DNA from 3 places in the Vibrio gigantis genome. Region 2 is predicted to be linked to each of the others. Evidence: predicted binding sites of a transcription regulator. Region 2 holds the regulator's gene; each other region holds the start of a gene.

Region 1 (10,919 bases), 200 kb from region 2:
CAAACAAGACAGCCAATAGGGGAACGAGCAAAGCGGTGATGCTGACGTGAATAGCTTCGGTTAACCATAAAATGGCAACGAATACGAGAATACTTAAACCTGTATTCACTTGAGTTTCGAATGGCAGGGTATTGAGCAAAACTGCAAATAGCGTGAAATTACCAATTAATATCATGCTGTTGCGGGTAAACAACCAGTGTTTCAGTGTAGTAACAAGTGCCGTCATAAGACGCTCCTTTTGTTTATCCTCGTTTTATTGGTGCACCACTTCATTGCGTGGTGCTTATTATTTTCGAGGTATATAGCTTGATGTAGGGTCAGACTTTGTTGAAAGAATGTTACTCAAGTTAATAAAGGAGTGTTGGTGTGTTTTTGCTTAACAATGGGGAAGTGTGAGGCAACAAATTCAAAATGTGTAGTTTTCTACACATCGGTCTCTGCTGGGTCTGCAATAGGGCTTGTTGTAGGGTCTACAACAGGGTTTACAGTGGGGTCAGTCATAGGGTTTGGAATCGGAAATGACTCCGGTTTTGGACTCGGTTGAATTGGCTCTTTAGGTCCAAGAAACTTTGGCGTTGTCCCCATAATATACAGATCAAGGAATGCTTTGGTACGCGCAAACACTTCACGTAAACGTATTGAGGTTCCTGAGTGATGAGTCGGTCCTGAAACGGCTAAACACTGCGCGTGAATATCGTAAGAATTGGCGATAAACAGTGCTCTTTCACAGTGGAACTTCTGGGTGATGATCAGGAAGTTATCGGTATCGAATATCTTTTTGGCGCGAACAATCGAATCTAGGGTTCTGAAACCAGCATAATCTAGATTGATGCGTTCATCGGGGACGCCCGCTTTCAACAAGTCGCGTTTCATCGTCCAAGGTTCATTGTAAGATCGATGAGCGTTATCGCCACTTAACAGAAACTGGTCGACTTTTTCACGATCGAAGAGCTCAATCGCGGCTTCGATGCGGTGCTTATAATAGTCGTTGAGTGTTCGACCCAAATATTTGCTCGTACCAAGTACAACTGCTACCTCAAGCTCGGGCACTTCATCGATATCGTAGATGATGCGATCTTCTGCTTGCCATGAAACCCAATAATCGATCGCAATTACCGCAGCGCTGCCTACTAAGAACACCAGGAAAGCGCCAAACAGAAAACCTTGCAGTTTTTTGTAAGCTTTTTTTAAGTAGCTACGGATAATGTGAGAATCAAATTTCACTCTCGGTATGGTCCTTTGGCTGAGCATTAAATTTTGAGTGCTCGATAATACCAAATAAAAATGAGAAAAATCAGTTAAAAAGACAAGACAGTGTAAAGAAAAGAGCCCCTGCAATTGCAGAGGCTCTTAGAAGAGGATGAATACTCTTTATTAGAACGCAGTGCGCTTATAGCGACGGTAAACCGGTTGCCAGAAGTGCTGGTCAATCGCTTGTTGAAGAGCTTCTTCAGTGATCTCTAGAGCAACGCCCTGTTCAATCGCCTTCTTACCAACAGCAAGAGCAATCTTTTTCGATACTGTGTGGATCTCTTCCAGTGGTGGAAGTAGAGCGCCTGTACCATTGATTGCTAGTGGAGAGCATGTTGCAAGTGCACGGCTTGATTCCATCAGCATTTCGTCAGTGATGCGTGAAGCATTCACAGCAAGTACACCAAGGCCAATACCTGGGAAGATGTAGCTGTTGTTACACTGAGCGATTGGGTAAGTTGTGCCGTTGTGAACTACTGGCTCAAATGGGCTACCTGTCGCAACAAGAGCTTGGCCATCAGTCCAACGAATAATGTCGTTTGGTGTCGCTTCAACACGGCTTGTTGGGTTTGATAGTGGGAACACGATAGGGCGTTCGCAGTGAAGATTCATCTCTTTGATCACTTCTTTGCTGAACAGACCTGGCGCACCAGATACACCAACCAATACTGTTGGTTTAGCGTGGCGAACAACGTCTAGCAGAGAGAAACCAGTGCCGTCGCTTTCCCAGTCTTTGGTGTTTTCGTTGGTTTGAACGAGACGCTGTTGGAAATCAAGCAAGTTCTGCATGCCTTCCTGTAGCAGACCCCAACGGTCAACCATGTAAACTTGAGAGCGTGCTTGTGCATCGCTGATACCTTCAGACACCATTTGAGCAATGATAGCTTCAGCGATACCACAACCCGCAGAACCCGCACCTAAGAAGGTGATACGTTGGTCTGAAAGTTTGCTGTTTGCTGCTTTACATGCTGCAAGTAGAGAGCCCACAGTAACTGCTGCTGTGCCTTGGATATCATCATTGAAACAACAAATGCGATCTTTGTAACGCTCAAGCAGTGGCATTGCGTTCTTTTGTGCGAAATCTTCGAATTGAACCAACGCATCTGGCCAACGGCGTTGAACCGCTTGGATGAACTCTTCAACGAATGCATCGTAATCAGCACCTGTGATACGAGGGTGACGCCAGCCCATGTACATTGGGTCTGCAAGGCGTTGAGGGTTGTTAGTACCTACATCAAGTACGATTGGTAGCATGTAGGCTGGGCTGATGCCGCCACACGCTGTGTAAAGTGCTAGCTTACCGATTGGAATACCCATGCCACCGATACCTTGGTCTCCCAAACCAAGAATGCGCTCACCATCCGTAACCACGATGACTTTAACATTGTGGTTTGTCGCATTATTCAGTAGATCATCGATACGATCGCGGTTCGGGTAAGAGATAAACAGACCACGGCCACGACGGTAAATATTTGAGAAGTTCTCACATGCTGCGCCAACCGTTGGCGTGTAAATGATAGGCATCATTTCAGAAATGTGGTTTTGAACTAAACGATAAAAAAGCGTTTCATTAGTGTCTTGGATGTTACGAAGGTAGATATGCTTATCCATATCACTTTCGAAGTTACAATATTGTTTGTATGCACGTCCTACTTGCTCTTGGATTGTTTCGGTTGTTTCCGGTAACAAGCCTTCAAGGTTAAAAGAACTGCGCTCTTCAGCAGAGAATGCGCTGCCTTTGTTTAAAAGAGGGGTACTAAGTAGAGCAGGACCAGCATAAGGGATATATAGAGGGCGTTTATCGTTGTTCATTGGATGCCTAATATGGGAGAAAGGGTAACTGAAAAATGATAACGGTTTAGTTATTCAATTGTAAATAGTTTCCCTCCGATCTTAGCAAACAAAATGATATTCTTACCCATGTCCCACACTTATCGAATTTGAACACCATAATTCGTTATACTTGGCTCACACTTTTTCGCGGCTCTTCCTTTTATGTCTCTACTTCCCATCGATTCTTATCAAAACGTATTCTACGAACAAATCGCTAAATCACACCTTGTAGTAGAGGCTGAAACCGGATCAGGTAAATCTACGCGCTTGCCAATTTGGGCATCTCAGCATGGGCGTGTTTTGGTGGTGGAGCCGAGAAGGATTGCTTGTACGTCATTGGCTAAGTATTTAGCGCAACAATCAGGTGAAAAGCTGGGTTCAAAAGTTGGCTATGCCATCAAACTAGAGTCGGAATACAACGAGCAAACGGACGTAGTGTTTGTGACTCCCGGTATCGCGCTGCGTTGGTTATCAGAAGATGGATTATCTGACTTTGATGTGATTGTGGTGGATGAATTTCATGAGAGACGCTGGGACATCGACTTGCTGGTGGCGATATTGAAACAAAAAGCGAGTCACCGTTTAGTCGTCACATCAGCAACCATTGAAGGTGAACGCCTTGCAGATTATTTGAATGCGAGTCGGATAAGCTGTGAAGGGCGAACTTATCAAGTTGAGATTGAACACCGAGCGAACGAATCCAGAACTTTGCCGGATAGTCGGCATTTAGAGCAACGCATCGCTGAAGAAGTGAACCATCAACTTATTGCATCGTATGGCGATATGTTGGTTTTTCTGCCGGGTAAAAAAGAGATCGTGCAATGCGAACAAGCCTTAGCGAAAAATCCAGATATCCAACTCGTTAAATTGCATGCGTCGGTCAGTGATAAGGAACGAGATCTCGCATTGTCTGGTCGCAATACTGGCAATAGCGACGATGGCAATAGCGAGGATGGCAATAGCGACGATGGTCGAGGTTTACGAAAGGTCATTCTTGCTACCAACGTGGCAGAAACCTCATTAACCATTCCTGATATTGGCGTGGTGATAGATTCAGGATTGGAAAGACGCACCGTTCAGCGTAACGGCAGAGCCACCTTGATGTTGAAATCCATATCGCGCGCCAGTGCCAAACAACGAGCGGGTCGCGCGGGTAGGGTAATGGATGGTGTCTGTGTTCGTTTGTATGGCGAACATGCTGCGTTGGAATTGGTGACACCGCCTGAATTACAGCGTGAAGAGCTGACTGAACCTATGTTGGCTGCGGCATGTTGTGGCGAGACTCTTGAGAGTTTATCTTTCCTCGACCCTATTCCAGAAAAGTCGCTAAATAATGCAACTCAAACCTTGCTGACAATGGAAGCGATTGACGACGACCATCAAATTACAGAGCACGGCAAAAAGCTGTATCCGTTGCCTATTGACGCTTTGTATGCCGATATTGTTACCCGAATTAAAACCAAAGCACTCAAGGAAGCGATGGTGGATCTCACAGCTGCGCTTTCTGTTCCTGCTCGCCTGTATCAGTTGCCGAACAGTGCCGAACACTTGGAAGCGCTCGCGCAACAGGAAAAAGAGGGCTGTGATTTAAGTTTGCTCATTCAGATAGTGCGTGGCCGGGACTATCCACATTTAGACATCGACCAACAAGCACTGGCCGAAGCACAAGGTTTGGCGAAGCAAATGCGAGAAGTGTTTGAACTTCCTCAGTTAGAAGTTGCGTCCCGTTATCAACGTATTGATCTGCTTAAGACTATTGTGAATCTGCACCCTGAACTGGTGTTTGTGCGCCGACTGAAAAGAAAAGAAGCCTTTGCCAATGGGATGTTAGAGGTGGTACTTGGACGCCAGAATCGTTTCCCTGATAATGCGCAAGCGATGTTGGTGCTTGATACCCATAGTTTATCGGGAAGAGGTGTAAAACAGACACTGACTTTAGCAACCACAACCGCCCCTGTTCCTCTTGAGCTTATCGTCGATGCTGAGCTAGGAGAGTGGCAGCAAGGTGAAACTGTGGTTAATGATGAAGGCGTGTTTACCGAAATGGCATTGGTGTACGCTGGCCGTACGATTACGACCAAACTTGTTGCGGCAGAAGGCCAGTTATCTTTGAAACCTATTGTTGATCTCGTGGTAAGCGGTGCTCAACTTCCTGGATTTGCAGAGGTGCGCGCTCAAGAGATTAAGCATTGGCAGTTGTACGTGAAACTTGGGCTGGATGAGGAAACCAAATATACGCCAGAGATCGAGCAATTGAGCTTTGAACTATGGTTTATAGAGCAACTCGAAGTGTTAGGCGTAACGGATGTCAGTGAGCTTGAGATGTTTGAACATGCCGATATTCCCTTTGATGGTATACCTAATTGGCTGTATAACGAGTTCTCGGAAAAATACCCGTTTTCAGTGTGCCTTGCTGACTTGCAACTTGAGGTAGAATACATGCCAGCAAGAAAGCTGATTTACGTAAATTATCAATCGGGTAGTCGAAAGTTATCGCCAAAACGTTGGGAGCTACCGACATGGTCTGGCTGGCGTATACAGTACAAAAAAGCCAGCCGAATAATTGATATCAAATAGTTGGATAAGTTTTATCTCTAAAATATTAATCAAATAGGTGCATATATGACTTTTCAGTGCTTATTTTGTTACAAGTTTGATTTTTATATGCCTTTTTAACCAATCAAAAGGTCATAAAAGACGATTCTTCTATATCCTATTGCTATAAAGAAAGAGTTGATAGATATTGAGTATATTGTGTTGCCAAAGTGTCGGGGGACATCATGGATAAACAGGAAGAGACGCGTGTAGAGTTCGATTACACAACATTTCTTGGCGCCTCATGCAGTAAAAAATGGACTTTTCTGGAAGCTCTCACCACAATTGCGCCAGTATTCAGTACCGTCTGGCGAGATAGCATTAAAGAGCTGGGCACCCCAGAGGATCGCTTATGGCAGATGGCATTGAAATCAATGTCTACGCGTAAAAGTGATGAGTCGAACATTGTTACCTTACTTAAGCTAGCTAAGCTGGAAGGGATCAATGAACTCAAAGTGGTTATGCCATACTCTCTTGAAGAAGAGCAGATCGAGTATATTGAATCGCGCAGTCATTTAGTGATTGCGGGTAATACTGGAGAAGAGTTCACAATTAGGCTGTAACTTTACGCCTAGAATCTCTCTCAAAGAACAGTAAAGCGTACATGTAAAAAGGGCCTCATTATTGAGGCCCTTTTTGTATTTCAGCGATAGTAAAATAACGCGTAATTAATCGATCAGGCCGTAGTCGGAACGTAATACATCGATGATCTCTTGCTTAGGGTTCTCGCTCAGTACGATCTCCGCACCTGTGATTTTCGCTGCGATATCAAGGTAAGTGCGAGACAGAGACATTAGTGAATCAAGAGGCAGTTCATTGTCGCGAGCTAGTGCTTCACGCTCTGGCATGCGTTCTTTGTTTAGTAGGATGTCTGCATCCGGGAAATAGTTGAGCAGGAACTGGCGGAATCCTTCTTTAGAATTCTCGACGATGTTGCCGTTGTTGTATTCTTGAGTATCCCAAATGCGAGATGAATCCGGAGTGCCGACTTCGTCCATGTAGATAAGCTTTTCTTTACCTTGAGCATCGTTTACATAACCAAACTCAAACTTTGTATCAACAAAGGTTTGGTCGACTTTCGCGAGTGCTTGGCTGATCACATTGAAGCCTTCTTTTAGCAGCTTCTCGTAATGCGCAATGTCACTCGCTTGAGTAAAGTTGAAGGCTGCAAAGTTATCTTCGATGTTCTGACGCGTGATGTTCACATCGTCCGCTTCTGGTACTCCGGGAATACCTTTTAAAATCCCTTTGGTTGAAGGCGTGATCAGTAGCTCTGGTAGTTTCTTATCTTTCTCTAGGCCTTCTGGCATTTCAATACCACAGAATTCACGCTCGCCATTTGCGTAGGCACGCCACATAGAACCTGTGATGTATTGACGACAAATCGCTTCAATCATTACTGGGCGAGCTTTTTGTACAATCCAAACGAACGGATGAGGAATATCAAGAATATGACTGTCAGCAAGTCCATTGTCTTTAAACAATTTAAACCAGTGGTTAGAGATAGCATTCAGAGCTGCTCCTTTACCTGGAACACCTTTAAGATTACCTTCACCGCGCCAGATACAATCAAACGCAGAGATACGGTCACTGATCACCATGATAGCTAAAGGCGCATCTGGTGCTACGTCGTAGCCTTTCTCTTTAATTAGTCGTTGGCTATCTTCTTCAGTTAACCAGTAGACTGAGCGAACCTTGCCACTGTGGACAGGTTTATCAGTACGGATTGGTAGGTCATCATTTACGGCAAGAACTTGATCAGCAAGGCTCATTTAGACATTCCTATCTTTTATCAAACGTCATACAGAGAAGTGCGGTGTGCACATGATTAGACGGGCATTATACCCAATCTACTGTTTGCTTCCAGAGAAAAAGCAAACGATTGCTAAATCTGTTAATCAAATAAAACCCCCCGCCTAACTATCCGCTAAAAATTGGCGAATTGTAGGGCAGGGGAAGGCAGTATGTTTGGACTGTGTTTTTGAGCTATGTTTTTGAGCCAAAATGTTATTAAGCAAGTTGGTTTAGTGAATACGCTCTGAGTTGGCATCCATGAAGAAGACTTCACATTGAAAGCGTGACCCTAAGGTTCTTAGGTACTGTTGGCTGAACTGATCAATCGATGAGCTAGCAACTATCGCACTCGCATTTTTAGAGCGGATCGCTTTCTCTACTGTTTCTGCTTCGGTCATTTGGTGAGAAGCTTTCATATGAATAACGCGGTCGCAGCATACGTTATGTTTCTGCAGCTGCTTAGCGGATGGCCTTGGTGTTTGAGCCGTGAATAGTAGCCATTGATGTTGATTGGACAGCAACGCCATTTTTGCAAATAACGCTTCATCAGTAGAATGATGAATTGAGCGAGAAGCTGATGCAAATGCGCCGTGAATTAGCGGGCTAGAGTGTTGTGCTTTAACGTGTGCTTGAATCATTTTGCTGTCCTTATATACATGCTGTATGTGTATACAGTAGTTTTTGTTGCTTATAAGATCAAGCGTTTTTTGAGGAATTATTGGACGATTTTATCTAGAGTTACGAATGGGTTGTAACTAACCAGTTGAAATTGAAGGTAAAATTAAATTTGAATGAATTTGCTGTTTTGTCTCATAAGTTGAAAAAATGTGAGCTTTATACAGGTATATACAGTGGTTTCTACAGAAAAGTACTGTATACACCTGTATAGAAGAGAGGAAGGATCTAAAAACAATAGGCACAAAAAAAGCGCCTTAGGCGCTTTCTTATATTTCAACGGTGTTGCTTATCTCAATGTCGCTTGGGAGAGTTTTGCTCTCATTTCCATTTCACCAATGTTGAACTGGCGAACATCAATGGTTGCAATATCATTGCACTCTTTACATGCATGATGACACTTACCATCTAGGTAGTCGTGCTTTTTAACTAGGCTTGGCTTTTTGCACCAATCACAAACGCCTTCTATTGTGAACATATTCTCTCCTCACCTGTTTAAGTCAGGTGTATTTTCGGCGCAAATTATGACACAAGTAAGACCTATTAGTTAATAGTTTGTTACCCATTTTTGAGAGGGGGATCGATTGCAACACCAATAAAATCGATATCTTTGAGATCTTGGAAAATGAAAATGTGTGTTTATTTACGATTTGGTAACATTTTGTAAGATGGTTTTTAGCGCATTGTTCAAACGTTTCATTTCTTCGTCACATCCGTGACCATCTGGGTGGTAGATCTTTGATAGTTGTTTGTATCGGATCTTGATGCTTTTCTGGTCAGGAATTGAGCTAGGCGTGTAGCCAAATAGCGCGCAGGCCACTTGCAAACTATTCAAGCCTTTGCTGTTTTTCTGTTTCTTCAATTCGTGGAACATAGTGTGTAGCTGACGTTTTTGCTGCTTAATCGTAAGGTCCTTCGAGTTAAGCTGTGCTTCAAGTGATTGTTGTTGCTTTAGCGAATCACCTGACTTTAGATCTTGTCTTTTTCTTGAGATAGCGAGAGCTGCAATGATGCTGATAATTGAAATCAACACGGCCAAGACTATGCCAATCAGATAGTCTGAATACGTTAGGTTAGAATGTGTCGCCTGCTCTTCGTATGGCGGAGCCGAAGGGAAAGTGCTTGATCGCTCTTGATTAGATAGCCCCTGATTCGTACTGGCTTCAGTTGTGACGTTGTCGTTGAGCTTCTCAATCGAAGAGATCTGCTTTGCACGTTGCTGGTTGAATTGCGCTTCTAAAATACGGTTGTAACCATCTTCTGCTTGTGGATTATCTTTTAAGGCTGCTTCATACCATAACTGCGCGGCATCTAGTGGTTGAAGTAGTTCCTTCTCAAGTGAGGATTCGTAGATTTTTGCGACTTCTAGAGGCGCTTGCTTGTTGCCTTGCAACGCTGCTTTGATAAACCACTCTAAGGCTTGTTTGTTATCTTGCTCGACACTTGTACCTGCCAAATACCACTCACCGAGTTTAAATTGCGCATCTGCATTGCCATTGTCTGCAGATTGCGAGTACCAATAGAATGCGTCATCGATGTTTTTAGCCACATCAGTTCCCAATTCATATACTTGGGCCAATTGGTATTGAGATCCTGCGTCTTGAGATTGTGATTCTGGTGAAAATTCATCGCTGCTTGCCGCATGCACTAAATGTGTGGTGGACAACTGTATTGTGGAAAAGAGGAAGGCTAGAAATAAAGTTCTAAGAAGTGACGATGACAAAACGTTGGATAGGATAAGCAAAAGATAAGTCTCGTAAAAAAGCCCAGTGCCGATATATCAGTATGAATACGCTATGTGGCTGACAGTTAGGTTGTAACGTTTAAGATAAGCGCTACAACTGACAAACAACTATATAGAGGTTAATTCAATAGATAAAGACTGACTGGGCTTTAATGGTGCTACTTAAGCGGCAAGATTTGGATTTCTACGCGGCGATTACAAGCACGACCTTGAGAGGTGTTGTTGTCACATAGAGGGTAACGTTCACCGTTACCACGAGCAATGGCACGGCCTGCTGCTACATCTTGAGAGATCAAGAATGCACGAACAGATTCAGCACGACGCTCTGAAAGGATTTGGTTAGTCGACTCGCTGCCAGTGCTGTCAGTGTGACCTTCGATCACTAGGCTAGTGTCAGGGTATTCAACTAAGATACGCGCAACGCCACGAAGTGTGTTGTGAATGCTTGATTCCAAAGCGTAAGAACCAGAATCAAAACCGATGCCGTTTTCTAGGCGCAGTAGAAGTTGATTCTCACCAACACGTTCTACCTGAACGCCAGAGTTCATAAGCTCTTCACGAAGTGCTGCTTCTTGTCGGTCAAAGTAGTAACCAATACCACCGCCAACAGCTGCACCACCTGCTGCGCCAATCAGTGCACGTTTACCACGGTCTTTAGAATCACCAGTAGCAGCACCGGCAACGGCACCAGCAAGTGCACCAATTAGAGCGCCTTGAGTTGCAGAGTTAGTCTCAGATTCACCAGTTGTTGCGTTTTGGCGTTGAGTTGCCTGACAACCCGTAAGTGCGACAGTAAGCGCTAGGGCTAGTGTGATTTTTTTCAACGTATTTTCTCCATCATGTACTTCTGTCAAACGTATGGATTACGAATGACAAACATATAGTCCTGTAGGCCCGATTGATGGTTTTTATCAATACGCTGAAGCAATGTAAAGCGGCTCTATGATTTAGATATCTTTTTAGGTGCTTGTGCACCGGCAACTGGTCGATTAACAGACAATTTGCGACCTTTTTTTAGGCCAACTTC
Region 2 (10,919 bases):
CAAATTTTCAATGCATACCATTAGTATAGATAGACAGGCAAAGCATAGATTAACTTTCACCAGATATAAAAAAAGCCGCAGTGAATGCGGCTTAGTTATGTATATAGTTTGCACTGACAATGTTAATTGACGCGATTGATAAGCTCTTCGCGACGCTGCTGCGGTATGACAGACCAATGTGTTCCATTGATTGCACCTTCTAGCGCCCACAGTAGTTCAATACTGACAGAGGACGCATGCGATTCCTTGATGGCGTTAAAGGCGTTTACAGAGCCAGATTCATATAAACGTTCTACGGAATCGATTCCTGCTTTTTTCAACATACGCTCAGTGGCGAGTCGAAGATTTGGTAGATCTTTGAGTCGGGTTGGCTTAGCAGAAGACTGTTCAGCTTTTTCTTCTTTAGCAAAACCCAGAGACGTCGTTGCGAGTTCCAAGATTTTCTCTTGGTCTTGCCACAGGCCTTCAGGTAAAGCGAAATATTTAGTAACGACAGGGAAACCACGTTTTTTGTAGACGTACGGTTGAAACCCTTGTTGTTCGAATTGCTTCGTTGTGCATTTGTCTGCTCGTATGTGCAACTGGTCATTTACAACCAGAGCAAACATAGTGTCATCAGCAAAAAGACCGAAGCCACCAAACATTGAGCGTGATTTTATTTTTCCTAGGGACTCAAATAACTTCATCGAGTCCTTTAGTATCGGTTTATCCATGTTATTTATCTCGGTGTATTTGAACTACGCCACCAAATAAGCAGGTCCGAGAGATTAGCAAAATGTTGCAATTAAATTGTCAATAAGCCGTAAATTACTAAATTATTAGTAGTTACTGCATTTTGCCATCGGTAACCCCGCTACCATACCAACAAGTGGTTTAGGCCGGAAGCTTTGCGTCTCACTCTTTCGAGTGGTTTGCCCTGTGCGTGACTGATTAAATAGAATAAAGTTTTTGTTGAATGAAGCTCACAGTTGATATTTCAAAATGTGATGTTGCTTCAATTAATGATCTTTCTGTTGTGCATCTGGGTTCATTATGGTTGCTGATAAAAAAAGCGCACCTAAAGGTGCGCTTGATGAAATTAAACTCAAATTGTCAATTAATTTAACGTTTTAACTGTACTTCGTTCAACAATTTCAGGGTGCATTTCGAAGACACGTTTTTCGTGATCTTTGTCTTTTATGCGCTCTAATAGAATTTCGAATGCATTCTTGCCAACACGACGCTTTGGTTGGTGAACGGTGGTTAACGGCGGGGAGAAGTATTCAGCCAGTTCGATATTGTCGTAACCGATCACCGAGATATCTTCAGGAATGCGAATGCCTTTTTCTTGCAAGCGGCTCATTAGGCCGAGAGCCATTGTATCGTTAAAGCAGAATACCGCCGTTGGACGATCTTCTATCTCAACGATTTGTTCTGCAGCAAGAACTGCCGTATCACACTCGAAGTTGCCTTCGATGATCATATTTTCATCGGCAGAAATCTTAGCTTCGTTGAGTGCGCGCTTGTAACCGGCAATACGTTCAACACATGCTGCTTTGTCTAAGTGGCCACTTAAACATGCAATCTTAGAGTGACCTCGTTCAATAAGGTATTTGGTCGCTAGGTAGCCACCTTCTTCAGAGTTATCGATGATCTTATCAGCTTGAGAACTCTCTGGTCCCCAGTCCATGATAACTTTAGGGATGTCAGCATGACGGTCTAACATCTCTCTTAGTTCTTCAGTTAGGTCAGAACACATAACTAAAATGCCATCTACACGTTTCTCTGCAAGCATTCGAATGTAGTCACGTTGCTTTTCATAGATGCCGCCCGTATTACACAGGATCAAAGTGTAACCTTGACGGTAGCAGTAACTCTCAACACCATCGATAACTTCAGAGAAGAATAGGTTAGTTGATTGAGTCACTAGCATACCTATAGTGCGTGTTGTATTGCACTTCAAGCTACGAGCAACAGCACTTGGTGCATAGTTCAGTTCATCTACCGCTTTGTTTACTTTTTCTTGAGTTGCTTCTGCAACAAAGCGAGTTTTATTGATTACGTGAGAAACGGTTGTTGTTGATACGCCGGCTAAGCGAGCGACATCTTTTATAGTGGCCATGGTTTTATCCTATTAGAAGCTACTTTCCCAAAGTACGGAATAAAGTAGCCGTTAAGCTACCTAACTAAGAGCTTAAATTTGTAGGGCTCTTTGGGTACTAAAGTGCTAAAAAACAAAAAACCGCTATTGAGCGGCTTGTCTTAACACCGAAATGCTCTGAACTTTAATAAGCATAGCATTTCGTGAATGTTTCATATTTTATCGTTTGCGGTCACAATTTTAGACTGACTAGAAATTACTCGCAATAAAATTCACCCAGAAATCCGGGTGAATTGTCACATTCTACTGAATTTATTTACCTAGTCATCCAATAAGCTATTCACCAGCTAAATATTGAGTGTCTAATTGACAGAATGCGAGTAGCAAAGATGAGACTGAAGCGTAGAAACCGAATTCATCAATGTCATGACATTTTACATTGAACTTTGGTACCCAAGTAAGCAGCTGCTGTTCAATAAACTGCTGTTGAATGGCGAACGATTTCTCTAGTTCTTCTTCAAGTTCAGTTTCGTTAGAACGGATGATCAGGTTGCCAAGGAAATCGAGTTCGATAGCGATGTGGTCTGCTGGCTCTTTTAGGTCTTGGTTCACCACTAAGTTGTGTTTAGCCATGATCTCTTCCATATCTTTTGCTGGTTTATCGTTCAAAAGGCCAGTTTCGCCGATATACATCGAAGCGTAAGGAAGAGCGCCGTGTTTATCTGTCTTTAAGAAAAGATCGCAAAAGTCTGCAGACAGCTCTAGCTGAGCATCTTCACGTGTTTGTAGACGGTTAAGCGCATCTACTAACTTATCTATCGATGGTTTTAGTGTTTGATTTTCGCCTAAACCAGTTAGGAAAGAACGAATTTCAACAGAGTGGTAGTGATCGAGTTCTTCTTGAGTGAGCTCTTTAGCGAATAAGCTTGATAGCCACCAGTATATTTCTGCTCTTTGCTCGTTGAATGCTTTCGTATCTTTCATTTCTTAGATCCTGATTTAGTCTTGCGGTGTTACTTATATGTATCTTGAAGTTACTTGTGTAGAAGCACACCAAGGCTGAATAACAAGGTTATTTGCGAAAAGCAAAGTTACTCGTTAGTAGTAATGCCTATATTGAATTGCGATGGACGATAAATAGCAAGGTTTAAGATTGTCTTGTATCAAAAAAGATTCATCTTTCTGGCTTTTATCTCGTGTACCACTAGAATTGTTACGAGTTATGAATAGAATGGTCACTGAAACTATTAAATAAGAAAAGTGGTGTAGATGAGCTATCACGTATTAGTCGTAGAAGATGATGTGGTAACCCGCAGTAAACTGGTTGGGTACTTCCAGAACGAAGGTTACACAGTGAGCGAAGCAGAAAGCGGTGCTCAAATGAGAAACGTGTTAGAAGAAAACAACGTTGACCTCATTATGCTAGACATCAACTTACCAGGCGAAGATGGATTGATGCTAACTCGCGAATTACGCAGTCAATCAGACATTGGAATTATTTTAGTTACTGGACGCACGGATAGCATCGACAAAATCGTTGGCCTTGAAATGGGCGCTGACGATTACGTTACTAAACCCTTCGAACTTCGCGAGTTATTGGTTCGAGTTAAAAACCTACTTTGGCGCATCTCTGCCGCTCGTAAAACAGCAGCGGGCGCAGTAGAAGAAACATTAGATGAGTCTGTGGTTCGTTTTGGTGAGTGGACATTTGATATCCCTCGTCGCGCGTTAAGCAAAAACGGCGAACCGGTGAAACTGACTAAAGCAGAATACGAACTGCTAGTGGCTTTGTCTTCTTACCCTAACCAAGTATTAAGCCGCGAACGTATTCTGAATATGATCAGCCACCGAGTAGACGCACCTAATGACCGTACCATCGACGTACTTATCCGTCGCATGCGTGCAAAAATGGAATTTGACCCTAAGAACCCACAAATCTTTGTGACGGTTCATGGTGAAGGTTACATGTTCGCTGGTGACTAATGTTCTTCGTGAACCTTTAGTCAGCAACGACATGTGAACGAAAAAGCCGAGACATCATTGATGTCTCGGCTTTTTTATTGCTTCTCGGTTGTCGTTATTGAACTGACAGCCTACGAATTGTTTTGCGATTCCACCTGCCAATAGGCTGAGTTAAACATAAGGCAAAGAGAAATATTAGGTTGAGTTTACTGAGCCGCAGAAACTTCACCGTCTGTCTCTATCAAGATCGAAGGCTCAGTAACAACAACTGGTTCTTCCGAAATATCGTTACTGGTGTCTAGCCAGTCGCGTAGGCTTTGCCAGACCAATCCCATGGTTTCGTGCCAATAACGCTCAGTCTGTTCAAGATAGGCTGCTTTAGGCATGTATTTATTCCAAGGTTGCAAAACCCCTTTCTGAGCGAGGTAGTTGGTTGGAGCTGGTAATGGTTTCATGCCTGCAGCATGGAATTCATTGAGTGCGCGAGTCATATGGCTCGCAGATGTCACCAACACCATCCTTTTGTTTTTAACAAATGCTGCAGCTTGACGAGCTTCTTCCCAAGTGTCTTTTGCTGTTTCAAGTAAAATGATGTCTGGTTTTGCAACGCCAAGAGCTAGCGCAACCTTGGCCATCATTCTTGCATTACTGACTTCAGTAGCTCCGCCATAGCCAGATAAAATGAGTTTTGCACCAGGGTAAAGGCGTAGAATACGAATCCCTTCACTCAAACGCATCAAACCTGTGCGGCTAAGCTCTGATGTTGGTGGGATTTGGTCGTCTACGACATGACCACTTCCAAGGACCATTACATAATCGACGGTTTCGTCGACAGGTAAAAAAGCGGTGTGTTGCCTTTCCATTGGCATTAAAAGTTGACTAGAAACTGGCTGGAAAGCGATTAGGAAAATACCACATAGGGCTGAAAGGGTGATTAGGCAACCAGTCTTCCTTTTGGTAGTAAACATCACTAGGGCTAAACCCAGAAAAGCGAGAATTAACATTGCTGGTAGTGGCATCAATAGTGAAGACACTACTTTTTTCAGCTCAAACATATCCGAATAGTCCGAAAAAACATCACTTAGTAGTAAAAAGAGACATCGCCTCTTTATTCCTGAAATTCCTGTGACAGAATAGCAGGCACGATAGGACATAATAACTCAAGTAGCCGTGACTGAAGACCGTAATTTCGACGATATTGCCCACAAATTTGCAAAAAATATTTACGGCTCCGACAAAGGAGAGATCCGTCAGATCATCGTATGGGAAGATTTAGAACAAGCTTTGAACAAGTTTAAAGATTCCGCTTCCCCACTACATGTGCTTGATGCTGGGGGCGGGTTGGCACAGATGTCGCAAAAAATTGCGGCGCTTGGTCATAAGGTTTCTCTATGCGATCTTTCTTCTGAGATGCTAAAGCTAGCTCAAGAAGGGATCACCGAAGCGGGGCTGTTAGAGCAATATCAGTTTATCCATTCTCCGGTACAAAAAGTGGCAGAGCATCTCGACGATAAAGTCGACTTTGTGATGTTTCATGCCGTTATGGAGTGGCTAGCCGACCCTAAAGAGGCGCTTGATTTATTACTTGAACAAGTGAAACCGGGTGGCGTCGCCTCGATAATGTTTTACAACCACCACGGATTAGTCCTGAAAAATGTGATTTGTGGCAACATTCCTCATGTATTGAATGGGATGCCACATCGAAAACGGTTTAAGCTGCAACCACAAAAAGGCTTGAAGCCAGAAGAGGTTTATCAATGGATAGAAGACGCTGGTCTAGAAATCTGTGGTAAATCAGGCATTCGCTCTTTTAGTGACTACATAGGTAATATGGAGTACATGGGCGATTACCAATTTGAAGATGTATTGGAACTAGAAAAACAGCTATGTCGCCAAGAGCCATATCTGTCGCTAGGCCGTTATATTCACGTTTGGGCTCAAAAACCTGCGCAATAACAGCGGTGAATGTGGTAAAAGAAGCCACAACATGCGCTATGCAATCGTAACAAGCCCGCGTCATAAAGAAATAGGCGTCATATCTAACATGTTCGATATGACGAAGAACAGTAACAGGAACCACAATGAGTGAAATGACTCAAACTGCCGAAGAGCAGCCAATTGATGAGTTGGTGGGCTGGGTCAAGCAGCATGATTTTTCATTAAACTTGCCACCAGAGCGCTTAGCATTTTTGATTGCTATCGCAGTACTAAGCAATGAAAGGTTCGATGAAGAGTTGGGCGAAGGTGAACTGCACGATGCATTTACCATCGTCACTCGACTGTTTGAAGATACTGGCGAAGCATCTGCGTTTCGTGCCAACAACGCTATCAACGAGTTAGTTAAACAGAAGTTGATTAGCCGCTTTACGAGCGAAATCACCGATGGTGCGAGCATTTACCGTTTGTCGCCATTAGCGATTGGTATCTCAGATTATTACTTACGCCACCGTCAGTTCTCTAAATTAAAATTGTCTATCCAGCTTTCTATGGTTGCAGACGAGATGGCTAAAGCCATTGAAGCAGCGCAAAAAGGTGGAACTCCAGGACATTGGAGAAAGAACGTTTACGGCGTGCTCAAGTATTCTGTTGGTGAAATTTTCGATCAGATCGATCTTAACCAACGTGTTATGGATGAGCAGCAGCAAACCGTTAAGCAGCAAATTGCTGACCTTTTAAACAAAGATTGGCGAGAAGCGATCAACAACTGTGAAACCTTGCTATCAGAAACCTCGTCCACGCTAAAAGAATTACAAGACACCTTGCAAGCGGCGGGTGATGAACTGCAAACACAGATCCTCGATATTCAAGAAATTGTTTACGGTGACGATGAACTCGAGTTCGTTGGTGAAACCCTGTTTGGCTTGCAGATGAAGCTCGACCGAATCACTAGTTGGGGCCAACAAGCGATCGATTTGTGGATCGGCTACGACCGCCACGTTCATAAGTTTATCCGTACCGCGATTGATATGGATAAAAACCGTGCCTTTAGCCAACGCTTGCGTCAGTCGGTTACCGACTACTTTGACGCGCCTTGGTTACTGACCTACGCCGATGCTGAAAAGCTCACCGATCTGCGTGATGAAGCCTTGGTACTTCGTGATGATGAAGTAATGGGCCAAGCACCAATCGACGTAGAATATGAAGAATTTGAGCAAGTGAATGATCTGCTTTCAGACCGAATTGCAGAGATGTTGAAAGCTCACAAACAGCAAGGTGCGCCAATTGATCTTGGCCTTGTGCTACGCGATTACCTCGCAGCACACCCTCGCACACACCATTTTGATTTAGCCAGAATTGTTGTCGACCAAGCGGTGCGCTTAGGTTACTCAGAGTCTGACTATCAGGCTATTCAGCCAGATTGGCAGGCAATCAACGATTTCGGTGCAAAGGTACAAGCAAATGTCATTAACAAGTACTGATGATTACATGCCAGAGAAACTGGTAAAAGCGATAGCGAACCCATTGTTCCCTGCGCTAGACAGCATGCTGCGTTCAGGTAAGCATATTTCAACAGAAGACCTAGATAACCACGCGTTACTTTCTGATTTTGAAGTTGAGCTTCAGCATTTCTACCAACGTTACAACACCGAGCTGGTGAAAGCGCCAGAAGGCTTCTTTTACCTGCGTCCGCGTTCTACGTCGCTAATCGGCCGTAGTGTGTTGTCTGAGCTAGACATGCTTGTTGGTAAGGTTCTGTGTTTCTTATACCTAAGCCCAGAGCGTTTAGCACACGAAGGCATCTTTACTAACCAAGAACTGTTCGAAGAGCTAATGGCTCTAGCAGATGAGAAAAAACTCATGAAGCTAGCAACCAACCGCGCATCTGGTTCTGACTTAGACAAAGAAAAGCTGTTTGAAAAAGTGCGTACTTCTCTGCGTCGTTTACGCCGTATCGGCATGCTGATTGCGATTGGTGAGACGGGCAAGTTCCGTATCAGCGAAGCAGTATTCCGCTTTGGTGCTGACGTACGTGTTGGCGATGATATGAAAGAAGCTCAACTGCGTCTGATCCGTGACGGTGAAGCTGTGGTGCATACTCAAGAGCCTAATCAAGGTAGCTTGTTGAATGAAGAGCAAGCGGAAGCCTTATCAGAAGTAGATGCAGACGTAGACGAAAACGGTCAACAAGACATTTTTAACGATCAAGCTGACTTTGACCTTGGGTCAAACGACGGCGAACAAACAAAAGTAGAAGGTGAAGCATGATTGAAAGAGGTAAGTATCAATCATTAACCATGGTCAACTGGAACGGCTTCTTCGCGCGTACTTTTGATATTGATGGATTGGTTACAACGCTTTCTGGCGGTAACGGTGCAGGTAAGTCGACCACGATGGCGGCATTCATTACAGCACTTATCCCAGACCAAAGCCTTCTGCATTTCCGTAACACTACGGAAGCGGGTAGCTCACAGTCATCTCGTGATAAAGGCCTTTACGGTAAGCTTCAGCCAGGCGCATGTTATGCCGCACTGGATGTAGTGAACTCTCGTAACCAGCGCCTACTGTTTGCAGTAAAACTGCAGCAAGTGGCGGGCCGTGATAAGAAAGTCGACATCAAGCCGTTTGTTATCCAAGGCCTTCCTAGCCATGTGAAACCAACGGATGTACTGATTCAAAACGTTTCAGACAGCCACGCTCGTGTATGTCAGTTGAACGATGTGAAAGCAGCGGTAGCGCAATACGAAGGCGCACATTTCAAAGCCTTCTCTTCGATTGTTGATTACCACTCACAGATGTTTGAGTACGGTGTCGTACCGAAGAAACTGCGTAATAGCAGCGACCGTTCTAAGTTCTACCGCCTGATTGAGGCATCACTTTACGGTGGTATCTCAAGTGCGATTACACGTTCTCTGCGTGATTACCTTCTGCCGCAAAATGGTGGTGTGAAGAAAGCATTCCAAGATATGGAATCGGCACTGCGTGAGAACCGCATGACGCTAGAAGCGATCAAGACAACTCAGTCGGATCGTGACTTGTTCAAACACTTGATCACTGAATCGACGAATTACGTGGCAGCAGACTACATGCGCCATGCCAACGATCGTCGTAACAAGTTAGATCAAACCATGAAGTTCCGTGGGGAACTGTTTGGTTCTCGCGAAACTTTGCTTGATCAAAACAACCTGTTGAATCGTGTTCAAGAAGAGCTCGAGCTGCTGGTGGATCAAGAATCAGCGCTAGAGCAAGATTACCAAGCAGCTTCGGATCATCTTCAATTGGTACAAACTGCACTTCGTCAGCAAGAGAAAATTGCTCGCTACAGCGAAGATCTAGAAGAGCTTAATGAGCGTCTAGAAGAGCAGATGATGGTGGTTGAGGAAGCTCAAGAGCGAGTACTTCTTGCAGAAGAGCAGGCAACCATTACTGAAGAAGAAGTGGATAGCCTGAAAACTCAGCTTGCTGACTACCAACAAGCGTTGGATGTTCAGCAGACTCGTGCACTTCAATACCAGCAAGCGGTTCAAGCATTAGAGAAAACCAAGCAGTTATTGGGTGATGAATCGATTACTGCAGAAAGTGCGTTAACTCTAGTTTCTGAGCTAAAAGCACAAGAAGAATCAAGCACGCAGACGTTACTGTCTACTAAGCACAAGCTAGACATGTCTTCTGCAGCTTCTGCACAGTTCGACAAAGCTCTGTCTTTGGTTAAGAGCATCGTTGGTGACGTTGAACGTAAAGAAGCGTCTCACAGCGCTAAGCAAGCTCTAGAAAAAGGCCGCAACGCTAAACATGTTGTTGAGAACGAACAGCAATGGCGTGCCCAGCATCGCGACATGGCTCGTGATGTGGCGCAGCAGCGCCAAGCAAAAGAGCTTGCGAATGAATACCAAAAGCAACACAACATTTCACTGACTGACGAAGCGGTTTTCGACGAAGAACGCGAACGTCATGCAATGCAGATCGAAACGCTTGAGTATGCTCAAGAAGAGCTGCGTGAAGCGAAAAGTGAACAACGTCGTGTGCAACAAAACCACGACCAAGAGATTCAAAAGCTAGAGTCTATTGCTCCTGCTTGGATCACAGCAAACGATGCCCTTGAAGCACTAAGAGATCAAACAGAAGCTGAGCTAGAAGATAGCCAAGCGGTGATGACGCAAATGCAGCAAGTTCTTGAAGATGAAAAATCTCAAGCGGTTGCTAAGGATCAATTGGCAACGCGCAGAGCTGAACTTGAGCAAGAAATTGAGCGTCTAGCATCTCCTGGTGGTTCAAATGATCCTCGCCTGAAAGGCCTAGCGGACACCCTTGGGGGCGTATTGCTTTCTGAGATCTACGATGACATCACGATTGGTGATGCACCTTACTTCAGTGCGATGTACGGCCCGGCTCGTCATGCGATTGTGGTTTCGGATCTTGATGGCATCAAAGAGAAGCTGATCGATCTTGATGATTGTCCAGAAGACCTTTACATCCTAGAAGGTGATGTAGACGCGTTTGATGACAGCTCATTCAACGCCGATGAATTAGAAGGCGCGGTGTGTGTTCAACTGAATGATCGCCAAATGCGTTACTCTCGTTTCCCTGAGATCCCACTGTTTGGTCGCGCAGCTCGTGAACAACGTCTTGAGAAATTGCGCGAAGAGCGTGACGTTGTGGTTGAGAACCACGCGAAAGCTGCGTTTGACTCTCAAAAGCTGAATCGTCTATACCAAGCCTTCAACAGTTTTGTTGCTAAGCACCTGCACGTTGCGTTCAACGCTGATCCTGAGCAGGCGCTAGCGTCTATTCGCGATAAGCGTAACCAAATTGTTCGTTCTCTGGCAGAGCTTAACTCTAAAGAGCAACAACAACGCAGTCAGCTTCTACAAAGCAAACAGGCACTTGGTGCATTAGATAAACTCGCGCCTATGGTTCGTATTCTTGAAGACGAAACGTT
Region 3 (10,919 bases), 260 kb from region 2:
TAAAGAGCAGTACCAGAACCTGCATAACTTTAACCCTCAGCGTGACTCGGTTGAGGATGTTGAAACGGTAACAAGCTTCCCTAACCTATACTGTTTTATCGGTTTAGGCTCACGTGGCTTGAGCTCCGCGCCATTACTGGCTGAGGTTTTAGCATCACAAATTTGTGGAGATCCACTGCCTTTACCTGTCGATGTACTAGAAGCCATCCACCCCAGCAGAATGTGGGTTCGCAGACTACGTAAAGGTAAAGCATTAACCGCTGGCTGGGTTGCAGATAAACACTCAAAAACAAACCAGTAGTTTCTAGTTCAACTATTCTGAACATCTAAAACATCTGAATATTGGAAGTACCTGAAACTAAAAGCTAAAAAGCCCGAGCGACGTTATGTCCCTCGGGCTTTTTTTGATCGTGTGGTTCTAAACTGATGTTCTAAATTGAACGATGTTTACAGCTTAGCAACCGCATCTTTGATCTGCAGAGCAATCTCTTCGTTGCTGATAGAGCCGGACTCAAAGTCAAAGTTATCGTAGAAGCTTGGTACTGAAACTGACGCTTGTACGTTGCCACCGAAGTATGGCGCTGAACCTGTTGCTGCACCAAGTACCATTTGAGCACCACCAGGGCCCGGAGAAGTCGCTAGGTAAACCGCAGGCTTCTCGCCAAATACTGAGCGTTCAATACGTGTCGCCCAATCAAATAGGTTTTTGTACGCTGCAGGATAGTGACCGTTGTGTTCTGCAAACGAGATAACAAATGCGTCCGCTTCTGCTAGGTCACGCAAGAATGCTTGAGCGCCTTCCGCTTGGCCAATCTCTTTTTCAGTGTCTTCACTGAACATAGGAACATTGTAATCGTTGATGTCTAGGACTTTTACGTCAGCACCTTCAATCAAGTTTGCTGCGTAAGTTGCTAGTGTTTTGTTGATTGAGGTAGAGCTTGTGCTTGCGCCAAATGCGATAACTTTCATGATGTGACCTTTTCTGTAATTCCGTTAAGTGGGATTAGAATAACGTAGTCAGAAAATGTAACCATCACAAGAAATGAACGGACTCATTCAAAAATTTCGAACGAGTCTCAAATAACAATTCGCTCAGCTAGATGGAAAGGAAAGGACTGAGCGGATAATATCAATGTATCGAAATTAAGCTTGGCTTTGTAGCTCAACCCAAAGGTCATTAACAATAGTGCGGTCTGCTGGCGTTAGTTCAGAGCGAGCGTCGTCTAGGCTCTTTTCAATGCGAGCTTTTACTTCTGCTACATCTTCAATGCCTTCTTCTTCACATGAAGCCACAGAAAGAGAAATATGACCACGTAAGTAACCACCAGCAAACAATTCATCGTCTGATGCGTTTTCAATGCGAGCATCAATTACTTCAAGTAGTTTTTCTTCAAATTCGATAATCATAATATTCTCTTATTTCACAATAAATTGGCTAGTACATAAAGGTTCAACATCGTAGAAGCTGCGTAATGCTTCAGAGAGCATTTTCACGCGAGGCGGAAGACCAACTTCAAAGATACCCATGACTTCGCTGTGTACTTTATTCATAAAAGCCAAACGATCTGGCTCAAAATCGCCGTGTAGATTGTCACAGCTAACATTAAAAGGAAAGCCCGCACTCATCGCAATGATCCATTCATACGCTTGTGGGCGAATTTCTACTTTTTCGAACTCAGCTTGAACCGACTCAGTTCGACCATCAGGCTCATACCAATAGCCAAAATCTTCCAACAAACGACGCTCAGAACCAGCCACACACCAATGTGCTATTTCGTGAAGTGCAGACGCATAAAAGCCGCGAGCGAATACGATACGGTGATGAGAAACCTGTTCATCGGCTGGCAGGTAAATCGGCTCATCAGCCCCCAGTTCAAGCTTGGTATTGTAGCTCTCGAAAAAGGTTTGATTGAAAATATCGATGATGTCTGGGTATTGGTGCGTCATAAAATCAAATTTAAGTAAAAAGAACTCGGGCATTTTGCGTTTTTTTAAGCGCTTGGTAAAGCCCTATCATGGGCAATGACATTAGGTTCATCCTAATACTTTACTGTGACAATCGATTGCTGTTCCCAGATTACACCACTTTAAGGTGAGTGATTAGTTTAGCTAATCTGAAACGCTTATTCACGGTACAAATATTCATTCGTCAATTGGCGTTTTTACTACTACACTCGCGCTTCATTTTTATATCCCTAAGGCCTATAAGACTCCAATTTATAGACCTATATTATAGAGCTACAGCAATGCTACTAAGTGTTTTGTATATCATTGGCATCACGGCAGAAGCCATGACCGGCGCTCTCAGTGCTGGCAAACAAAAAATGGATTGGTTTGGTGTAATGTTGGTTGCGAGTGCAACGGCAATTGGCGGTGGTACAGTACGAGATATCTTACTTGGCCACTACCCTTTAGGCTGGGTTGAAAACCCACAGTATCTTGCGATCACCTGTATCGCAGGTGTTATCACAACGGGTCTGGCTAAGTGGGTAATCAAACTCAAAGGCTTATTCATTCGTTTGGATGCTCTAGGGCTTATCGTGTTCAGCATCATTGGTACTAAAGTAGCGATGACAATGGGTCTCCACCCAATGATTTGCATGGTGTCGGCACTAGTGACTGGCGTGTTTGGTGGTTTGCTGCGCGATCTTATCTGTCGTCAAACACCATTGGTGTTGCATGAGGAACTGTATGCGTCTGTCGCACTTGTTGCTTCAGGTTTGTACCTAGGTTTGCTTGAGCTTGGCATTAACGACGTAACCGCAACGATTGTGACGCTTGTGGTCGGCTACTTGCTGCGCATGGCAGCGGTGAGATTCAAGTGGCGCTTGCCTTCATTCCAGCTTGATCCTGAAAGCTCCGTGCATTAAATACCACTAGAAAACAAAAAGGGTTGCTCCAACAGGAAGCAACCCTTTTTTCATTCACTCAATCGTTAGATTTGAGGAGTACTCGTGGTCACGCCATGGTTCTGACCACGATGGCGTAATAGGTGATCGAGTAGAACAATCGCTAGCATAGCTTCTGCAATTGGCACCGCACGAATACCAACACATGGATCGTGACGACCTTTCGTGATTAGCTGTGTTGCTTCACCGTCTTTAGTAATCGTGTCACCAGGAACCGTGATGCTTGATGTTGGTTTAAGCGCAATGCTTGCCACAATATCTTGGCCCGTAGAAATACCACCTAAGATACCGCCAGCATGGTTGCTAGTGAAACCTTCCGGAGTTAATGGATCACGATGTTCACTACCACGCTGATTAACGACATCAAAGCCATCACCAATCTCAACACCTTTCACCGCGTTGATGCTCATTAGAGCATGAGCAATATCAGCATCTAAACGATCAAAGATTGGCTCACCAAGGCCTACAGGCACTTTAGTCGCAACCACTTGAATCTTCGCACCGATCGAGTTGCCTTCTTTTAGCAAGTCACGAATCAGTTGGTCGAATTCAGGCACTTTGTCGGCATCTGGACAGAAAAAAGCGTTGTTTTCGATCTCGTTCCAATCGACTTTATCAATTGAGATATCACCCATTTGAGAAAGGTATGCTTGGATTTCAACACCAAATTCTTGTTTTAGGTATTTCTTCGCAATAGCACCCGCAGCAACACGCATTGCAGTTTCACGAGCTGAAGAACGACCACCACCACGGTAATCACGCACACCGTACTTTTGATGGTACGTATAGTCAGCGTGTCCAGGACGGAACTTGTCTTTAATTTCGGAATAGTCTTTAGAGCGTTGGTCTGTATTTTCGATCAATAGACCAATAGAAGTACCCGTAGTTTGGCCTTCAAATACACCTGATAAAATCTTTACTTCATCGGCTTCACGGCGAGCCGTTGTATAACGTGAAGTACCAGGGCGACGACGATCCAAATCTCTTTGAAGGTCTGCTTCGGTAATTTCTAATCCTGGTGGGCACCCATCTACGATACATCCTAGTGCGATACCGTGACTTTCTCCGAACGTGGTCACGCGGAAATGTTGTCCGATACTGTTTCCTGCCATTACTTCCTCTAAATCAGCTATTGAGCAGAAGGTTTGATTCCTAAACCGGCTGGCTAATAGCTTTACTTGTCTATTCTTCGTGAATTCATAGTGGCTTTATTACCAAATGATGTAAACCCCAAAAAACGAACAATTTTAACTTTCTATTACATGAGCCGAATGAAATGAATAACGTAGGAAAATGAGTGGCGCTTTAACAAGAGTATTTTTATTATGGTAGGAAAGCAAAAAACCCGACAACTCGGAGAGTTATCGGGTTTCTTTAAATAATGGCACGCCCTGAAGGATTCGAACCTTCGACCACCTCCTTAGAAGGGAGGTGCTCTATCCAGCTGAGCTAAGGGCGCGCTACAGGAACGAATTATACGAATTCGAATCAGTAAAGCAACGGCTTTATGTAACATTCTGATCTAAGTGAGTAAAAAAAGGGCAACAAACATATAAGTGTTGGAAAATAGAACAAAGCAAACGTTTGCTTGATGGTAATCAAAAAGATTTTCTGGAATAATGCGCCAAAAACATCAGCCACTAACTTGAATATCAATACTAAGGAAATTCATGACTGCTCAAAATATTGATGGAAAGCTAATTTCTCAAACGGTTCGCTCTGAAGTTGCTGCACGTGTAAAAGCTCGTACTGAAGCTGGATTACGCGCTCCGGGCCTAGCGGTTGTTTTAGTGGGTGAAGACCCTGCTTCTCAGGTTTACGTTGGAAGTAAACGTAAAGCATGTGAAGAAGTTGGCTTCGTATCTAAATCTTACGATTTGCCAGCCACTGCGACAGAAGATGAACTGTTAACATTAGTAGACCAACTGAACCAAGACCCAGAGATCGACGGTATTCTGGTTCAACTGCCTCTACCTGCTGGCATTGATAGCACTCACGTTCTTGAGCGTATCACGCCAGAGAAAGACGTTGATGGCTTCCACCCATACAATGTCGGCCGTTTGGCTCAGCGTATGCCTAAGCTTCGCTCTTGCACGCCAAAAGGTATCATCACGCTGCTTGACCGTTACAACATCGACTTACGTGGTAAGCACGCGGTTGTGGTTGGCGCTTCAAACATCGTGGGCCGTCCAATGACCCTAGAATTGCTTCTAGCAGGTTGTACAACGACAACGTGTCACCGCTTCACCAAAGACCTTGAAGGCCACGTACGTCAAGCAGACGTTGTTGTGGTTGCCGTTGGTAAGCCTAACTTCATTCCAGGTGCTTGGATTAAGAAAGGTGCCGTTGTGGTCGATGTTGGTATCAACCGTTTAGAATCTGGCAAGCTAGTGGGTGACGTCGAATACGACGTAGCGAAAGAGAGCGCAAGCTTCATCACGCCAGTACCGGGCGGTGTTGGCCCAATGACAGTGGCGAGCCTAATCGAGAACACAATGATCGCTTGTGAGCAATTTCACTCCAAATAATCTGCGACCGACAGTACAAATAGAATTAGAAAGCCGCAACGTGAAGAACGTTGCGGCTTTTTTGATAAAGAATACTTGCTACTTATCTGGAGTCTCGACCTGCTCTGACGGCGGCAACAAACTGATGATCTCGCACTCCGTTGATATCAGTTTTTCCAAATCGGAACCTTGTGTTATTAATCGGAAATCACCACCAGAAATCACCCCAAGAGGAATCGCTTTCGGGTACAGCGCATTAAACTCATTCAGATCAAATGCCTCTGTTAGCCCTGTGCTCTTAATTTGACTGCCTTGAGCCATTAACGAATTAAGCTTGGAGTAAGTAACCCCTTCCGAAAACAGACTTCGGTTGCCATCGCGGCTCACTTGATGCCTTTCATGCTTAGTCTCTGACGATTCAAGCTCAAACACCTTATTGGCACCAAATTCATCTTGGTAGTGCATGCTGACTAACGGGTTGGTTTGACGATAAGGCGAGACGATCATTGCACGCCCTATCCCATCCAATTCCAAATTGTTTTCCGCATGGCTTGAGGCTGGGTTACCAAAATAGACATTCAAACTCTCCATACGAGCCAAGCGAATGCTTTCCCAGTTGGTATCGGCAAGCACACTATTGATATTGTGAGTCGCGAGTACCTTGGCAAACTGCCTAGCAAAGTGAGTCGCGCCAAAAAAGATCACCCCTTGTGCTTTCTCTTGAGTCACACCTAACCTTCTCGCCCACCAGCTTGCGGTTAAACTTTGAATAACAACCGTGCCGATAATGACCAAGAACACCATTGGCACCAGTAAATCCGCACCTTCAATTAATTGCTTCTCTTGAAGCTTGATTGCAAACAGAGAAGAAACCGCGGCTGCAACGATCCCGCGCGGTGCCATCCAGCTCAGAAACCACTTATCCGCAGAGGTAAGATTTGTGCCGATCCCGCTGATCCACACACTTAAAGGGCGCGCCACTAGCATCACTACCGCTAACAGACCAACCCCACCCCAACCTATCGAGAGAAAGGTTCCCGAATCGAGTCGGCTGGCTAGCAAAATAAACAACGCAGAAATGAGTAGTACGGTAAGAGTTTCTTTGAATTCGATGATGTCTTCGATGTCCAAGCCCTTCACATTAGCAAGCCAGATCCCCATGATGGTCACCGTTAACAAGCCTGACTCTTCACTCAAATCATTAGAGAACGAGAACGCCGCCAACATTAACGTCAGCACCGCCACATTACGTAGATAGTGAGGCACCCAATGCCCTTGCAGCATCTTGGCAATCAAATGGCCACCGATAATCCCTAAGCCTAAACCAATGGCTAAGGTTAATCCTAGAGCTAACAGTACATGTCCTGTAGGGTCGGCTGAAGAGACAATGTATTCGTAAACAAGGACTGCAAACAGAGCGCCAATGGGATCAATCACAATCCCTTCCCATCGCAAAATGCTGCCAAGAGAAGCCTTGGGCTGAATACTACGCAGCATGGGCACAATCACCGTCGGCCCTGTCACCACTACCAAGGCACCGAATAGCGCCGCTAATGGCCAACTGAAGTTAACAAAGTAGTAAGCACCAACAACAATGCACGCCCACGTAATTAACATGCCGAAACTCACAAGGTGAGTCACCATGCGACCATGACCTCTGATTTCCTTAAAATTCAGGGTTAACGCCCCTTCAAACAGAATGATGGCGACACCTAGTGAAATCATAGGAAACAGAACATCACCGAAAATAGCATCGGGATTCAGGATATTCAGGCCAGGACCTAACAACAGGCCGACGATAAGGAGAGGAAGAATAGCAGGAAGACGTAAGCGCCAACCTAACAATTGACACGTTAAAGACAGCAGCCCAATTAACGCCAAGGATGAAGTAATCGACAAATCCATTTGTGCCCCTAAAAGGTTTGCACCACACCCTGTGGTACAAACTTATTAACTGAATAAGAAAAACTACGTCATTACACTATAGGATCTCTTTATCACACTAACCGAATATTATTGTGATTAATCAGTCACTTTACTAATGGGCAGCACAGTATTAAAGATCTAACTGGGTACTTAGAACCCAGCTAGAAAACACTTATCAATTAACGAGGAGGGGCTTAAAGAGAAAGCACCACGCCAGCAATCGCTGCGCTCATTAAGTTGGCAAGTACACCCGCACAAATCGCTTTAAAGCCGTATTGTGAGATGAAAGAACGACGCTCTGGAACTAAGCTACCCAGACCACCAATCAGAATGGCCATTGTAGAGATGTTGGCAAAACCACATAGTGCAAAAGTAACGATCGCTTTTGAGTGCTCACTCAGTGCGTCTTTTACGTCCATTAACTGGATAAAAGCCACAAACTCGTTCACAACGATCTTGTTACCGATCAGCGAGCCTGCAACAACAGCCTCAGACCATGGCACACCGATCAGCCATGCAACGGGTGCGAACACATAACCTAGGATAAGTTCGAAGCTTAGGTTTACGCCGAACCAGCCACCAACAATACCTAATAAGCCATTCAGCATCGCAATCACACTGATAAAGGCGAGAAGTGTCGCACCCACCGCAACGGCAATACGAAGTCCAGACATAGCCCCATCTGCCATTGCCTCAACTACGTTTGTTGCTCGTGGAATTTCAACATCAGATTCAATGTTTTCTTGTGCGTCATCTGGGCTACCAGGTACTAGGATTTTTGCCATCAATAGACCAGCTGGTGCTGACATGAATGCAGCTGCAATCAGGTAGTTTAGGTCTACACCTAGTGACGCATAACCCACCAGCGTGCCACCCGCTACAGATGCCAAACCACACACCATCACAGCAAACAATTGTGAATCCGTCATATGCTTTAGATAAGGTTTAACCACCAATGGCGCTTCAATCATGCCCACAAAGATATTCGCAGTCGCAGACAGTGATTCCGCACGACCTGTGCCCAAGAATTTTTGTAGAGCACCACCAATAAGGTTGATCACCTTTGGCATAAAGCCGATGTGGTACAAACCAGAGATCAATGCAGAGAAAAAGATAATGATGCCTAAAACATTAATCGCGAAAACAAATCCGTTATTCGTTAGGCCACCAAATAGGAAGTTAATCCCTTCTTGACCGTAGTTGATCAAGCTAGATACCGCACCTGTAGCTGCATTCAACGCTTCTTTACCCATTGGTACATACAGAACCAATAGCGCGAATGAGATTTGTAATAAGAAAGCCAAAGAGACTGTTCTTAATGGAATATTTTTTCTGTCCGTAGATAGTAACCAAGCGGCAACTAAAATAGTGATAATTCCAAGTAGGGAAGCCATGTGCGTCAACCTAAAAGTTGTAGATAGGAAAGGCGACGCATTCTATAGAGGAAATCGTTTGCGGCAAGTCTCGGTTGTTAACGCGATGTTGGGGTAATCATCTTTAAGCAGTGATATAAATTAAGCTGTTGAATTTTAACCAATAACTTTGATTAAAAAGCATACTTTTTCCATATGGAAATTATATTTATAGGTTTGGAAACAGTTAACGATGCAGTTCCACGCACGTTTTGAGGTTTTTGTCCCAGTACGTCGGCGATCCGATATGATCTTTAATGAACTCAATCACCGCAGAAAGCTTCTTCGGCATGTTCTTTCTACTCGGATACACGGCATAAAATGGCATTAATTGGCTAGCTCGCCATTCAGGCAATACTTGAATTAATTTGCCCGTTCTAAACTCTTCTTTAACTAAGTAAGTCGCCAGATAAGCAACGCCCCACCCTGATACAGCCGCGTCTCGTACTGCCTCAGCTAAATCGACTGAGTAATCGCCTGCCACTTTGACGCTGAGGTTTTCTTGCCCGTTATCAAACGCCCACGATGTGTAGTCCCGTTCTCGGCTACGATAGATAAGACAGTTGTGGTCAATCAGATCCGACGGTACGTGCGGGGTCCCAGCCTTAATCAAATAATCCGGTGATGCGGCCACCACAAACTGACTATCTGCTAATCGCTGCGCAATGTAACCTTCAGGCAAGTCTTCATTATTGGTGATCCAGAGATCCAAGCGCTCTTCAATCATATCCACTTTGTAGTCGAACAAGTGCACCTCGATTCTCAACTGAGGGTAAAGCTGTCTGAGCTCATCAATCGCCGGAATAATATGCAAGGTGCCAAATGACTGCGACAATCCAACGCGCAATATTCCAGAGATATCATCACGCTGGCTGTCCATATCCATTTGAGCCGCTTTTACCGTGTTAAACAGTTGCTCACAGTGCTTATAGAACACTTCCCCCGCTTCCGTTAGCGTGAGGCTACGTGTGGTTCGTTGTACCAACTTGATACCAATAGAGTCTTCAAGCAAAGCAACTTGTTTACTGATATGAGACACCGAAACGTTCAAGCTTTTCGCAGCACTGGTAAAACCTTCATGCTTGATCAGCGCATGGAATATCACCATCTGCGCGGCTCTATCTGTTAGCACAAGACCACCTTTAAAATCTCTGAAATATAAAATTAAATAAAACAAAAAGGACTCCGAAGAGTCCTTTAGTTCGTTCTGCCTATGGTAGGCCAAATGCTATCAAAGCGAGCCATACCAATTAATAAAATTCAGTCTACTAATCAAACTTGATTCTGTCTGCTAGATGGCTGACTGCCAAAGCAAAGTAGTAAGAACGATTCCACTTCATTAATACATTGTAGTTGTTGTAAACGAGGTAAGAACGACCCGCTTCGTCATCTGGCATGATTAACCAAGCTTTAATGTCTTCATTGAGGTTTGGCAATGGGCGATCGTCATAACGCTTGATACCTAGTTCAGACCACTCTTTTAGGTATTTCGCTTTGTCTTCAGATCGACCTTGCAAATCAATAGACACCGTTGATGGTACGTGAACCTGACGGCCCCAAGTGTACTTGTCATCCCAACCAGATTGACTCAGATAATTCGCCGCCGAGGCAAATACATCTTCTTCAGTACCCCAGATATCTTTCTTACCATCGCCATTACCATCTGCGGCATACGCTAAGAATGAGCTCGGCATAAACTGAGGCTGACCCATTGCACCAGCCCAAGAGCCTTTCATCTCTTTAGGTGTGATATGGCCTTGGTCAAGAATGGTTAACGCCGCCATCGCTTCGCTGCGGAAAAACGCCTCTCTGCGCCCTTCGTAAGCCATGGTCGTTAAAGCGTCGATTACGCTGTAATTACCGGTGAACTTACCGAAGTTACTCTCAACACCCCATAGCGCGACAATGAATCGCGGCTGAACGCCATATTCATCACCAATACGTTTTAACGCTGTATAATGCTTCTTATAAAGTGACCTTGCTTGCTTCACTTTCCAATCTGGTACCGCTCGTGGAATGTATTCATCCAGAGTCAGCTTTTTCTCCGGTTGGTTTTTATCCGCTTTGACCGCTCTTGGTTTAAACGTCACACCATCAAAGGCTTCATCAATGATCGCTTCAGAGATGCCTTCTTCACGGCCTTGTTGCTTTAGTTTTTCTACATA

Evidence for each region. The regulator PurR, encoded in region 2, represses purine synthesis genes. The targets are predictions, from matches to a motif close to TNANGNAAACGTTTNCNTNA.
Region 1: OCV56_RS09385 (phosphoribosylaminoimidazolesuccinocarboxamide synthase) is a predicted target of PurR. The motif match lies at 7,550-7,569, and genes of this name have one in related genera.
Region 3: folD (bifunctional methylenetetrahydrofolate dehydrogenase/methenyltetrahydrofolate cyclohydrolase FolD) is a predicted target of PurR. The motif match lies at 4,482-4,501, and genes of this name have one in related genera.

The regions. Positions count from the first base shown of each region.
Region 1 covers NZ_AP025492.1:2,136,966-2,147,884, reverse strand. The annotation lists gene OCV56_RS09410 (SLC13 family permease) at 1-226, opposite strand, end outside; gene OCV56_RS09405 (SanA/YdcF family protein) at 424-1,224, opposite strand; gene OCV56_RS09400 (NAD-dependent malic enzyme) at 1,375-3,063, opposite strand; gene OCV56_RS09395 (DEAD/DEAH box helicase) at 3,247-5,661, shown strand; gene OCV56_RS09390 (transporter) at 5,865-6,242, shown strand; gene OCV56_RS09385 (phosphoribosylaminoimidazolesuccinocarboxamide synthase) at 6,348-7,451, opposite strand; gene OCV56_RS09380 (SulA-like leucine-rich domain-containing protein) at 7,704-8,111, opposite strand; gene OCV56_RS09375 (hypothetical protein) at 8,438-8,626, opposite strand; gene OCV56_RS09370 (tetratricopeptide repeat protein) at 8,792-9,892, opposite strand; gene OCV56_RS09365 (OmpA family protein) at 10,051-10,716, opposite strand; gene OCV56_RS09360 (DUF2786 domain-containing protein) at 10,833-10,919, opposite strand, start outside.
Region 2 covers NZ_AP025492.1:2,336,944-2,347,862, reverse strand. The annotation lists gene OCV56_RS10290 (TfoX/Sxy family DNA transformation protein) at 123-713, opposite strand; cyclic di-GMP riboswitch class I at 841-926, opposite strand; gene purR (HTH-type transcriptional repressor PurR) at 1,097-2,101, opposite strand; gene torD (molecular chaperone TorD) at 2,417-3,064, opposite strand; gene torR (two-component system response regulator TorR) at 3,350-4,063, shown strand; gene elyC (envelope biogenesis factor ElyC) at 4,249-5,097, opposite strand; gene cmoM (tRNA uridine 5-oxyacetic acid(34) methyltransferase CmoM) at 5,213-5,998, shown strand; gene mukF (chromosome partition protein MukF) at 6,124-7,461, shown strand; gene mukE (chromosome partition protein MukE) at 7,442-8,248, shown strand; gene mukB (chromosome partition protein MukB) at 8,245-10,919, shown strand, end outside.
Region 3 covers NZ_AP025492.1:2,600,686-2,611,604, forward strand. The annotation lists gene mnmC (bifunctional tRNA (5-methylaminomethyl-2-thiouridine)(34)-methyltransferase MnmD/FAD-dependent 5-carboxymethylaminomethyl-2-thiouridine(34) oxidoreductase MnmC) at 1-301, shown strand, start outside; gene OCV56_RS11440 (NADPH-dependent FMN reductase) at 448-969, opposite strand; gene OCV56_RS11445 (YfcL family protein) at 1,144-1,407, opposite strand; gene OCV56_RS11450 (elongation factor P hydroxylase) at 1,417-1,947, opposite strand; gene OCV56_RS11455 (trimeric intracellular cation channel family protein) at 2,247-2,870, shown strand; gene aroC (chorismate synthase) at 2,936-4,021, opposite strand; tRNA gene OCV56_RS11465 (tRNA-Arg) at 4,292-4,368, opposite strand; gene folD (bifunctional methylenetetrahydrofolate dehydrogenase/methenyltetrahydrofolate cyclohydrolase FolD) at 4,580-5,437, shown strand; gene OCV56_RS11475 (cation:proton antiporter) at 5,516-7,321, opposite strand; gene OCV56_RS11480 (NupC/NupG family nucleoside CNT transporter) at 7,537-8,736, opposite strand; gene OCV56_RS11485 (LysR family transcriptional regulator) at 8,942-9,862, opposite strand; gene OCV56_RS11490 (lytic murein transglycosylase) at 10,023-10,919, opposite strand, start outside.